3 regions of the Streptomyces cinnabarinus genome follow, and region 2 is predicted to be linked to each of the others. Evidence: riboswitches for the same ligand, from Rfam matches in the RefSeq annotation. Region 2 holds a riboswitch; each other region holds the start of a gene.

Region 1 (3,262 bases), 6.3 Mb from region 2:
AGCGTGCCCCCGGACAGCCCGGTGAGCCGGGCCAGTTCATGCCGGGCGCGCTCCAGTTCGTCCAGCACCCGGCGGGCCCGCGCCACCAGCAGTTCGCCCGCGCCGGTGAGCCGGGCCCCGCGATGGTGCCGGACCAGCAGAGGTGTGCCCGCCTCCCGCTCCAGCTTCGCCAGCTGCTGGGAGAGCGCGGGCGGGGTGTAGCCGAGCCGCTCGGCGGCCCGGGTGATCGAACCGGCCTCGGCGACCGCCACGAGTGCGGCGAGCCGGGTGGGGTCGTACACGGGAGACTCCCTTGGGGCTCGGGCGCCGGGCCGGAGACTAAAGCATTGCTTAAGGCAGACCCAGAATATTCGAAGTACCTGCTGAAGGCTTCCGCACGGCACGCTGGCCGTATGGACGGACAGCTTCTCGCCTTCACCGGGGTCGCCGCCGGCATGGTCGCCATGCCCGGGGCCGACTTCACCGTGGTCGTACGCAACGCCCTGGTCTCGCGCCGGGCCGGGATCGCCTGCGCGCTCGGCATCACGGCCGGGCTGATGCTGCACACCGCGCTGGCGGTCGCTGGGGTGGCGGCCGTGCTGACCGCGGTCCCCGCACTGTTCCGAACGCTTCAACTGCTGGGCGGCGCCTATGTGCTGTACCTGGGCGCACGCACGCTCCGGGCCCTGCGCCGACCGCGCCCGGAAGCTCCCGAGGAGACCTCCGTCGCCGCGCGCCCGCTGCGGCAGGGCTTCGTCACCAACGCGCTCAATCCCAAGGCGCCGATCACGTTCCTCAGCCTGCTCCCGCAGTTCGTGCCGGCAGGCTCTCCCGCGCTGCCCCGGACCCTGCTGCTGGCACTGATCGTGGTGGTGCTCGCCCTGCTGTGGTTCCCGGCCGTGGCGCTGCTGGTGGACCGGCTCGGCCGGTGGCTGCGCAGGCCGCGGGCCGCCCGGCGCGTGGAAGCGGTCACCGGCGCCGCCCTGACCGCCCTGGGCACGGTCCTGCTCCTCGAAGCCGTCACCTGAGCGACCGTCAGGGGCGGCGGCGTGTCAGGACGCCGCCGCCCCCCTCGGGCCGCCGGTCAGCTCACCCGGCCGTACCAGACGCTCTTGGTCCAGATCTTCTGCAGCCTCACCACATCCCCGGTCTTCGGGGCGTGCCAGATCTTGCCCTTCCCGGCGTAGATGCCGACGTGGTAGATGTTCGACCCCGAGTGGAAGAACACGAGGTCGCCGGACTTGCGGCTCTTGGACGAGATGTGGCGCGTCTTGTTGTACTGCTGGGCCGCCGTACGAGGCAGCTTCTTGCCCGCCTTCTTGTACGAGTACAGCGTGAGCCCGGAGCAGTCGAAGCGGTGCGGCCCGACGGCGCCCCACTTGTAGGGGGAGCCCTTCTTGGAGGCCGCGACCTGGAGTGCCTTCGTCGCCGGAGTGGCCGCCTGGGCCTCGGCGGAGAGGCCGGGGGCCACGATCGAACCGCCCACGGCGGCGATGGTGAGCGCCGAAGCCGTACCGGCACGGGCCATCAGCGACGGGACACGATTGAGCGCAGTCATGCGCAACCCTTCGTCAGCCGCCTGTGAAGGATGACCTGTCGGATTCGGGCTGGCGAAGTTGCCCGGCCGCGAAAAGCGGCTTCACCCCAAGGGCTGCTCGGCGCGAACCTCCGTGCCGGCGACCCGTCGTGCCTGGGTCCTCCACTCCTGCCGATCCACTCCTGTCGACCGGTCGTCCGGGCGGCGGCAGGACTCGGCGTCCGCCCGGACCGCCCCGCCGCTGTGGCGGGGGCTTGTCGTCAGACAGGGATCTTGACTCACTGATGTCCGAAAATCCCAATGGAACCGGGGATTTGTGGTGTTACTCACCACTCACCCGTTCGGGTGGACACTGCTCCGTTCGAACGATCGTCGAGGGCCCGGGGGATGCCCGGACCAGGCACGGAACGTCCATTTCGGTCCTGGGGCTACGCGCGTTGCGCAACCCTGACGGGTCGGCAAAAGGAGGCGCGGCTACGCCAAAAGGGGGTACCTCGTTTGGTCCGTTTCAACTCCGGGCCGGACGAGTCGAGATGGCGGCGGGACGCCCGCACCGCGCTCACGTGCGTCAACTGTCCGAGCGCGGCGGCACCGTGACGCGAGCCGCGCGGCGCTGTCCGTCCAGGGCACGCGGCGCTCGCGCCGGCGCGTCCCGCAGTGCCTATGACACCGGGGCGAGTTCCCGCTCCGGTGTCGGCTGGCTCTGCGTACGGGACTTCAGCAGGGCGCCGAGCACCACCGCGCCCAGGCCCAGCGTCGCCCACCACGTCAGTGTCAGCACGGGGCCGGTGGCCGCGGCGCCGTCGAAGAACGCCGTGGAGCGCAGCGCCGTCGCGCCCGCGCCCGGCGGCAGCCACTGTCCGATCGCGCCGACCGGCTCGGGCAGCAGCTCCGGCGCCGAGGGCGCGCCGGAGAAGGGGTTGCCGAACAGCATGACCAGGCCCGCGGTGATCCCGATCCCGGCGGGGCCGATCAGGGCGGCCAGTCCGGCGACGGCGGCGCTCACCGCGAGGGTCGCCAGGCCGAACACCCCTGCCTCCGCCCACCAGTTGCCGTCGACGACCGCCAGCCAGCTGTGGGCCACGGCCGCCGCGGTGAGGCCCACCAGCGCGGCGGAAGCGGCCAGTGCGGCCACCGCCCGGCCGCCGCGCAGGCCGAGCAGGGTCACCACCGCGCCCGCCGCGATACCGGCCAGCGCGAGCGGCAGCACGCCGGCGTTGAAGGCCGCGCCCCGAGGGTCATTGGCGGGCGCGGGCACCACGTCGACGGTCCGGACCTCGCCGCCCGCGGCGGCGGCCTGCTGCTGGAGCAGCTGAGCCACGACCGGACTGCCCGCCGAGGCGGTGAGCAGCGAGGTGCCGTCCGGTGTCACGACGATCGCGCCGTATACGGACCGGTCCTCGACGGCGTCCCGGGCGGCGGCCTCGTCGGCGTAGTGGTGGAGCTCGAACGCCCCCTCGTGCCGGGTCAGTTGGCGTTCCACCTGGGCGGTGGCGGTGGCCGGGCCGGCCACCCCGAGCGGCAGGTCGCGGGGTGCGGTGCGGGCGGCGGGCCAGGCGAAGGCCCACAGGGCGAGGGCGGCGAGGACCGGGACTAGGACGACGACCGCGATCAGTCGGCGGCGGGTGGACATGGTTTCCCCTTGGGTGCGCGGTGGTGCTCACAGGGATCGTTCTTATAGAGAACGATCATTCGTTTTAGTGGAGCCATCAGCGTCTCGCCGCCCGGCGCACTTGTCAAGAAGGA
Region 2 (3,262 bases):
CTCTACGTCCTCACCGGGCGGCTCCGGCTGCGCCTCGGCGACACCACGCACCGGCTGGCACCGGGCGACAGCGCCCACTTCGACTCGCTCACCCCGCACCGGATCGCCGCCCTGGATCCGGCCGGGGTCGAGCTCCTGTTCGTCCACACCCTGCTGCAGAGCCCCACGGCCGCCCTGTGCCTGGGCGGTCCGACCCCTTCACACACCGGAGAGATGCCATGAGCGGTAGCGACATGGAGGAGAAGTTCCCGCGCGCCCTGTGGGTCCGCCTGATCATCTACATCGCGGTGGGGCATGTCTTCGCCGCGTTCATCTACTTCCTGTTCGAGGTGGGCGCGAAGCAGTAGCCGCCCGGTCCTGCGTCAGTCGAGCAGGCGCTCGCGCAGCCGCTCCCGGACCTCGGGAGTGACGCCCAGCGCCTGCTCCAGATAGGTGTCGACACCGCCCCAGTTCTCCTCGATCGTCTCGAAGGCCGCGGTCAGGTACTCGGCGCGCGCGTCGAAGAGCGGGCTGAGCAGCTCCATGACCTCGGGGGTGTAGCTGTTGTTGCGCTGCACCTTGTAGCGGCGGTGCTTGGCGTTGGACTCCAGGTAGTCGGCGAGGATCGCCTCCCGCTCGACGCCCAGGGCGAGCAGGGTCACCGCTATCGACAGACCGGCCCGGTCCTTGCCGGCGGCGCAGTGCATCAGGGCCGGGACGCTGTCCTCGGCGAGGGAGTGCAGCACCCGGGAGTGCTCGGTGGTGCGCTCCTTGATGATCATGCGGTACGACTCGATCATGCGGTTGGCGGCCTTGCCGTCGTCCAGGATCTCCCGCAGCTGCTCGATGTCGCCGTCGCGGACCATCTTCCAGAACTCGGCGCCGTCCGCGGGGTCGGACAGCGGCAGGTTCACATTGCGCACCCCGGTCAGCTCGACGTCGGGGCCCTCCAGCTTCTGGTCCGCGGCGTTGCGGAAGTCGAAGATCGTGTGCAGGCCGAGGGTGTCGAGGAACGTCGCGTCCTCGTCGGTCGCATGCGCGAGGTGGCCGCTGCGGAACAGCACACCCTGCCGTACCCGGCGTCCGTCCACGGTCGGCAGTCCGCCCACATCGCGGAAGTTGCGAACTCCGGCCAGCTCCGGCTCGGTCGACGGGACCTGCTGCGTCACTTGGGCTCCTCCCACCGGTCCGTCCGGCTCGGCACGCCGACGGGCACGCCACGACGATACGACATCGAAACCGGCCACCCATGGAATATGCCAAAACGGGCGAACAGTGCCAATATCCGCCCGATTCCGTTCTGTCCGAATTGCAGCCTTCATTCCAACTCGCTCTGGAATAAAGGAGTCTGGAGCAACGTCACGTGAGCAGCGTCATATCAGTGACAGTGCGTCGTCCGTCATGTTCACGTAATTCATGCGCTTTTCAAGGGTATTTACGGGAGTCGATCTCCCCCTAATGCACGGAAAGTGACTGGGAATTCTTACTAGGGATCAAGAAGGACGCCTTCGCGTGGAACCTTCTGCTTGTCCCTTTGCGTCTTGGTCGCTTACGTTCGCCACCAATCCGAGCGGACGCCTAATCCTGCCGCCGCTCGGGATCCGCACACTCACCCGTGCACGGCAGGAGCGGGGGACCCACAGGCACAACCGCCTGGTCCGGTCTCCGGAACAGGCTCGGGGTCAAGTCGCGCCCAGCGCGCGGCCGGACATCTCCAGTCCGAACCCGACAGCTCACCTCGTAGGCGCCGGAGAGGAATTCGCCATGCCCGCGAAGGGTAAGCACCGCCGTCCCAAGAGCCTGCGCCTCACCCGCTCGATCGCCGTCGCCGGAACCGGTGGCGCCGCGCTCGCCCTCCCGCTTCTGGGTGCCACCGGCGCCCACGCGGCCCCGGCGCAGTCGGTTTCGGAAAAGGCCGTTCAGTCGGTCCAGTCGGTCCAGTCGGTCGACAAGAAGACGGCCGAGAAGAAGGCCGCCGCCAAGAAGTCCGCCAAGCAGAGCACCAAGACCTACACGGTCCGCTCCGGCGACTACCTCTCGAAGATCGCGGACGACCAGAACGTCAGCGGTGGCTGGCAGAAGCTGTACCAGGACAACCGCACGGCCGTCGGCACCGACCCGTCGCTGATCCACCCCGGCCTGAAGCTGTCGATCGGCAAGAAGGCCGCCACGACGGACACCGCCGAGAAGCCGGCCGCGAAGTCCTCCACCAAGTCGTCCTCGTCCTCCTCGGGCGCCACGAAGAAGACGTCGCAGTCCGCCACGGCTTCCCAGTCCTCCGCCTCCCAGGCGCAGCCGGCCGCCCAGGCCGCCCCGAGCACCGTCAACGGCTTCTCCGCCCCGGTCTCCGGCGCCGGTGTCGGCACCTCCTACAAGGTCGCGGGCAGCATGTGGTCCAGCGGCTACCACACCGGCGTCGACTTCGTCGTCCCGACCGGCACCTCCCTGAAGGCCGTGGGCACGGGCACCGTCGTCTCGGCCGGCTGGGCGGGTGCCTACGGCAACCAGGTCGTCATCCAGCTCGCCGACGGCCACTATGCGCAGTACGCCCACCTGTCCTCGCTGTCCGTCTCCAGCGGCCAGTCGGTGACCGCGGGCCAGCAGGTCGGCCTCTCCGGCTCGACCGGCAACTCGACCGGGCCGCACCTCCACTTCGAGATCCGCACCACGCCGGACTACGGCTCGGACGTCGACCCGGTCGCCTACCTCAGCTCGAAGGGCGTCTCCATCGGCTGACGAACCCCCGCCACACCGGCAACCTGCCTGACACGCGGCCGAAGGCCGGACCCCTGATCCCCGGGTCCGGCCTTCGGTGTTTATTCCGGAGTTGGCCAAGGCTTTAGGCGTGGCTTATCTCACCGCCCGTCAACCCCTGCCTACGGTCGCGTAGGTCACATTCGAGGGTGAATCATGAGCCGATGTGGCAGACGATTCGAAGAGTGACAGCAAGGCAGTGATCGGGTCGTACGTGGCGGTGGGGGACAGCTTCACCGAGGGCGTCGGCGACCCTGGCCCGGACGGGGCGTTCGTCGGCTGGGCCGACCGGTTCGCGGTGCTGCTCGCGGACCGCCGGCCCGAGGGCGACTTCGGCTATACGAACCTGGCGGTGCGCGGGAAGCTGCTGGACCAGATCGTCGCGGACCAGCTCCCCAAGGCCCGGGAGCTCGCCCCGGACCTGGTCTCCTTCTGCGCCGGAGGCAACGACATCATCCGGCCCGGCACCGACCCCGACGAGGTCGCCGAGCGGTTCGAGCGGGCCATCGCCCAGCTCACCGAGACCGCC
Region 3 (3,262 bases), 1.0 Mb from region 2:
GGCGCCCAGCGGCTCCAGCAGGCCGCGCATTTCCAGCAGGTCGGCGGCCTCCTGCTCGGTCGGTTCCGCGACACACGCGCCCGCGTGCCGCCGGGTCACCACGAAGCCCTCCGCCTCCAGTGTGCGCAGGGCCTCCCGGACGGGGACGCGCGAGACACCGTAGCGGCGGGCGAGCAGTTCCTCGGTGAGCCGGCCGCCGCGCTCGTGGACTCCGGCGACGATGTCGTCCCGGATCGCCGTGCATACCGACTGCGCCGGAACACGCATGACCGACCTCCGCTTTAATCCCCGTGAAACGTCGATGGCTGACGTGTTCATCGACTCTATGGCAATGAGCGGGAATTTCCGATGGCGGGCCGGAATCCATGGATATTTTTTGGACAACAGGGCCCGGTAAAAGCCGAAAACCCCGACTCTGGGAGCCGGGGTTCCGGTAAGCGGTGGCGGATGCCGTCAGAGGCTCACACCGTGCGAGCGGAGGTAGAAGAGCGGGTCGATGTCCGAGCCGTACTCCGCGGTCGTGCGGGCCTCGAAGTGCAGGTGCGCCCCGGTGACGTTGCCGGTGGCACCGGACAGGCCGATCTGCTGGCCCGGGGTGACGCTCTGGCCGACCGCGACACCGATCGACGACAGGTGCCCGTACTGGGTGTACGTGCCGTCATGCATCCGGATGACGATCTGGTTGCCGTAGGCACCGCCCCAGCCGGCCTCGACGACGGTGCCCGTGCCGACCGAGTGGACGGAGGTGCCGCTGGAGGCGTGGAAGTCGATGCCGGTGTGGCTGCCGGAGGACCAGACGGCGCCGCCGGCCTTGTAGCTCGTCGAGACGTAGGAGCCGGAGATCGGGGAGACGAAGGTGTTCAGGCGCTTGCGCTCGGCCTCACGGGCGGCGCGCTCCTTGGCCTCGCGGGCCTCCTCGGCGGCCTCGGCGGCCCGCTTGCGCGCGGCCTCCTCGGCCTCCTTCTTGGCCTCCGCCTCGACGGCCGCCTGCTGCTGCGCGGCGGCCTGGGCGTCGATCTGGTCGGCTACCGAGTCACCGATGGTGATCACGGGGGTGAGACCGGTCTGCTCCGCGGGGACCTCGGCGGCGAGCGCCGGGGCGGCCGCGAGAGTGCCGACGACGCCGGTGGTGGTGAGGGCCGCGACGCCCGCCGCGCGGGCGGTCGTGCGCTGCATCCGGCTGGGACGGCGGTGCTTCCCGGTGGCGCGGGTGAACGCCATGTAGTGGCTGGTCCTTTCCTTCCTTCTCGCCTACCGGGTTAGCTGACGGGTTCGGAGCAGGAAGGTCTCCTACGGACCCCCTCGCACTACGCGCGGGCGCCCGATTCACCCCAGGGACTGCGGTGGGTCCCCGGCTCCCCTGGCTCGCGCCGTAGGGGGACTCGGCGATGACTGTCCGGTGCCGCGGTCGCGGCGCACTGCCTGACGGACAGCCCGCATGACGCTAATCGGGGCAACTTTCAATTCCCAAACGGATCACTGTTTTTGTAGCGCATGCCACAGGTCAGACAGGCAACCTCTCCCCCAATTCGGACATAAAGGGGCCCTGGTGGCGCTTCCGTCACCAGGGCCCCACACGCGCGTGACCGCGCGTTCACATCCGAGGAGGTGTCTACTCGGCCGTCACGACGGTGACTTCACCGATCCCAAGGGCCTCCACGGCCTCCTTGATCTGCGCCGCGTCACCGACCAGCACCGTCACCAGACGGTCCACCGGGAAGGCGCTCACGACCGCCGCGGTGGCCTCCACGGTGCCCGTCTCGGCGAGCCGGCGGTACAGCGTGGCCTGGTAGTCGTCGGGCAGGTGCTGCTCGACCTGGTCGGCCAGGGTGCTCGCCACGGCGGCCGCCGTCTCGTACTTCAGCGGCGCCACCCCGACCAGGTTCTGCACGGCGACGTCCCGCTCGGCGTCGGTGAGCCCGCCCTCGGCGAGGGTGCGCAGCACCTTCCACAGGTCCTCCAGGGCGGGACCGGTGTTCGGCGTGTCGACGGAACCGCTGATGGCGAGCATCGCCGCGCCGCTGCCGTCGGGGGCGGAACGCAGGACCTGCCCGAAGGAGCGCACGCCGTAGGTGTAGCCCTTCTCCTCGCGCAGGACGCGGTCCAGGCGGGAGGTGAGGGTGCCGCCGAGGCAGTACGTGCCGAGGACCTGCGCGGGCCACACGCGGTCGTGCCGGTCGGGTCCGACGCGGCCGATCAGCAGCTGCGTCTGGACGGCTCCGGGGCGGTCCACGATGACGATCCGGCCGGTGTCGTCGGCGGTGACCGGGGGCACCGGCCGCGACTCGGCCGAGGAGCCGGTCCAGGAGCCGAGGGTGTCGGCGAGGAGCGCGTCCAGGTCGGTGCCGGTGAGGTCGCCGACGACCACGGCGGTGGCCGTGGCGGGGCGCACATGCCGCTCGTAGAAGGCGCGTACGGCCGCGGAGTCGATGGCCTCGACGGTCTCCTCGGTGCCCTGGCGCGGGCGGGACATGCGGGCGGTCGCCGGGAAGAGCTGCCTGGACAGCTCCTTGGCGGCGCGCCGGGAGGGGTTGGCCAGCTCGTGCGGGATCTCGTCGAGGCGGTTGCGGACCAGCCGCTCGACCTCGCTGTCGGCGAACGCGGGCGCCCTGAGGGCGTCGGCGAGCAGTCCGAGTGCCTTGGGCAGCCGGGAGACCGGCACTTCGAGGGAGAGGCGCACGCCGGGGTGGTCGGCGTGGCTGTCGAGGGTGGCGCCGCAGCGCTCCAGCTCGGCGGCGAACTCCTCGGCCGTGTGCTTGTCGGTGCCCTCGGAGAAGGCGCGCGCCATGATCGTGGCGACGCCGTCCAGGCCGGCCGGCTCGGCCTCCAGGGGGGCGTCCAGGAGCACCTCGACGGCGACGATCTGCTGGCCGGGGCGGTGGCAGCGCAGCACGGTCAGGCCGTTGTCGAGGGTCCCGCGCGTGGGCGCCGGGAAGGCCCAGACCTTCGCCTCACCCGCCTGGGGCTGGGGGTGGAACTCCATCGGGGCGAGCTCGGTCACTTGGCCGTCTCCTCGTTCTCGTCGCTTGCTTCCACGGTGGCCGCGGACTCCAGGTCCTCGGTGGGTTCCTCGACGGTCTCCATGGGGACGGTCGGCTCGTAGACAAGCACCGCGCGGTTGTCGGGGCGCAGCCGGGCCTTGGCGATCTCCTGGACCTCCTCGGCGGTCACGTCCAGCACCCGGCCCACGGCGGTGAGGGCGAGCTGCGGGTCGCCGAACAGCACCGCGTAGCGGCACAGTTCGTCGGCGCGGCCCGCGACG

The links. Region 2 has a riboswitch for cyclic di-AMP ahead of STRCI_RS34450 (LysM peptidoglycan-binding domain-containing M23 family metallopeptidase). Riboswitches for the same ligand answer to the same signal wherever they lie in the genome.
Region 1: it holds a riboswitch for cyclic di-AMP, as region 2 does, so the genes downstream of both, STRCI_RS05800 (C40 family peptidase) here and STRCI_RS34450 (LysM peptidoglycan-binding domain-containing M23 family metallopeptidase) in region 2, are expected to answer to the same signal.
Region 3: it holds a riboswitch for cyclic di-AMP, as region 2 does, so the genes downstream of both, STRCI_RS30115 (M23 family metallopeptidase) here and STRCI_RS34450 (LysM peptidoglycan-binding domain-containing M23 family metallopeptidase) in region 2, are expected to answer to the same signal.

The regions. Positions count from the first base shown of each region.
Region 1 is NZ_CP114413.1:1,362,305-1,365,566, reverse strand. It holds gene STRCI_RS05810 (LysR family transcriptional regulator) at 1-281, opposite strand, end outside; gene STRCI_RS05805 (LysE family translocator) at 393-1,007, shown strand; gene STRCI_RS05800 (C40 family peptidase) at 1,064-1,537, opposite strand; cyclic di-AMP (ydaO/yuaA leader) riboswitch at 1,541-1,668, opposite strand; gene STRCI_RS05795 (ABC transporter permease) at 2,178-3,149, opposite strand.
Region 2 is NZ_CP114413.1:7,637,783-7,641,044, forward strand. It holds gene STRCI_RS34435 (helix-turn-helix domain-containing protein) at 1-222, shown strand, start outside; gene STRCI_RS34440 (DUF6126 family protein) at 219-347, shown strand; gene STRCI_RS34445 (tyrosine-protein phosphatase) at 363-1,148, opposite strand; cyclic di-AMP (ydaO/yuaA leader) riboswitch at 1,580-1,739, shown strand; gene STRCI_RS34450 (LysM peptidoglycan-binding domain-containing M23 family metallopeptidase) at 1,744-2,715, shown strand; gene STRCI_RS34455 (SGNH/GDSL hydrolase family protein) at 2,933-3,262, shown strand, end outside.
Region 3 is NZ_CP114413.1:6,632,235-6,635,496, reverse strand. It holds gene STRCI_RS30120 (GntR family transcriptional regulator) at 1-267, opposite strand, end outside; gene STRCI_RS30115 (M23 family metallopeptidase) at 454-1,221, opposite strand; cyclic di-AMP (ydaO/yuaA leader) riboswitch at 1,235-1,398, opposite strand; gene STRCI_RS30110 (M16 family metallopeptidase) at 1,613-3,001, opposite strand; gene STRCI_RS30105 (M16 family metallopeptidase) at 2,998-3,262, opposite strand, start outside.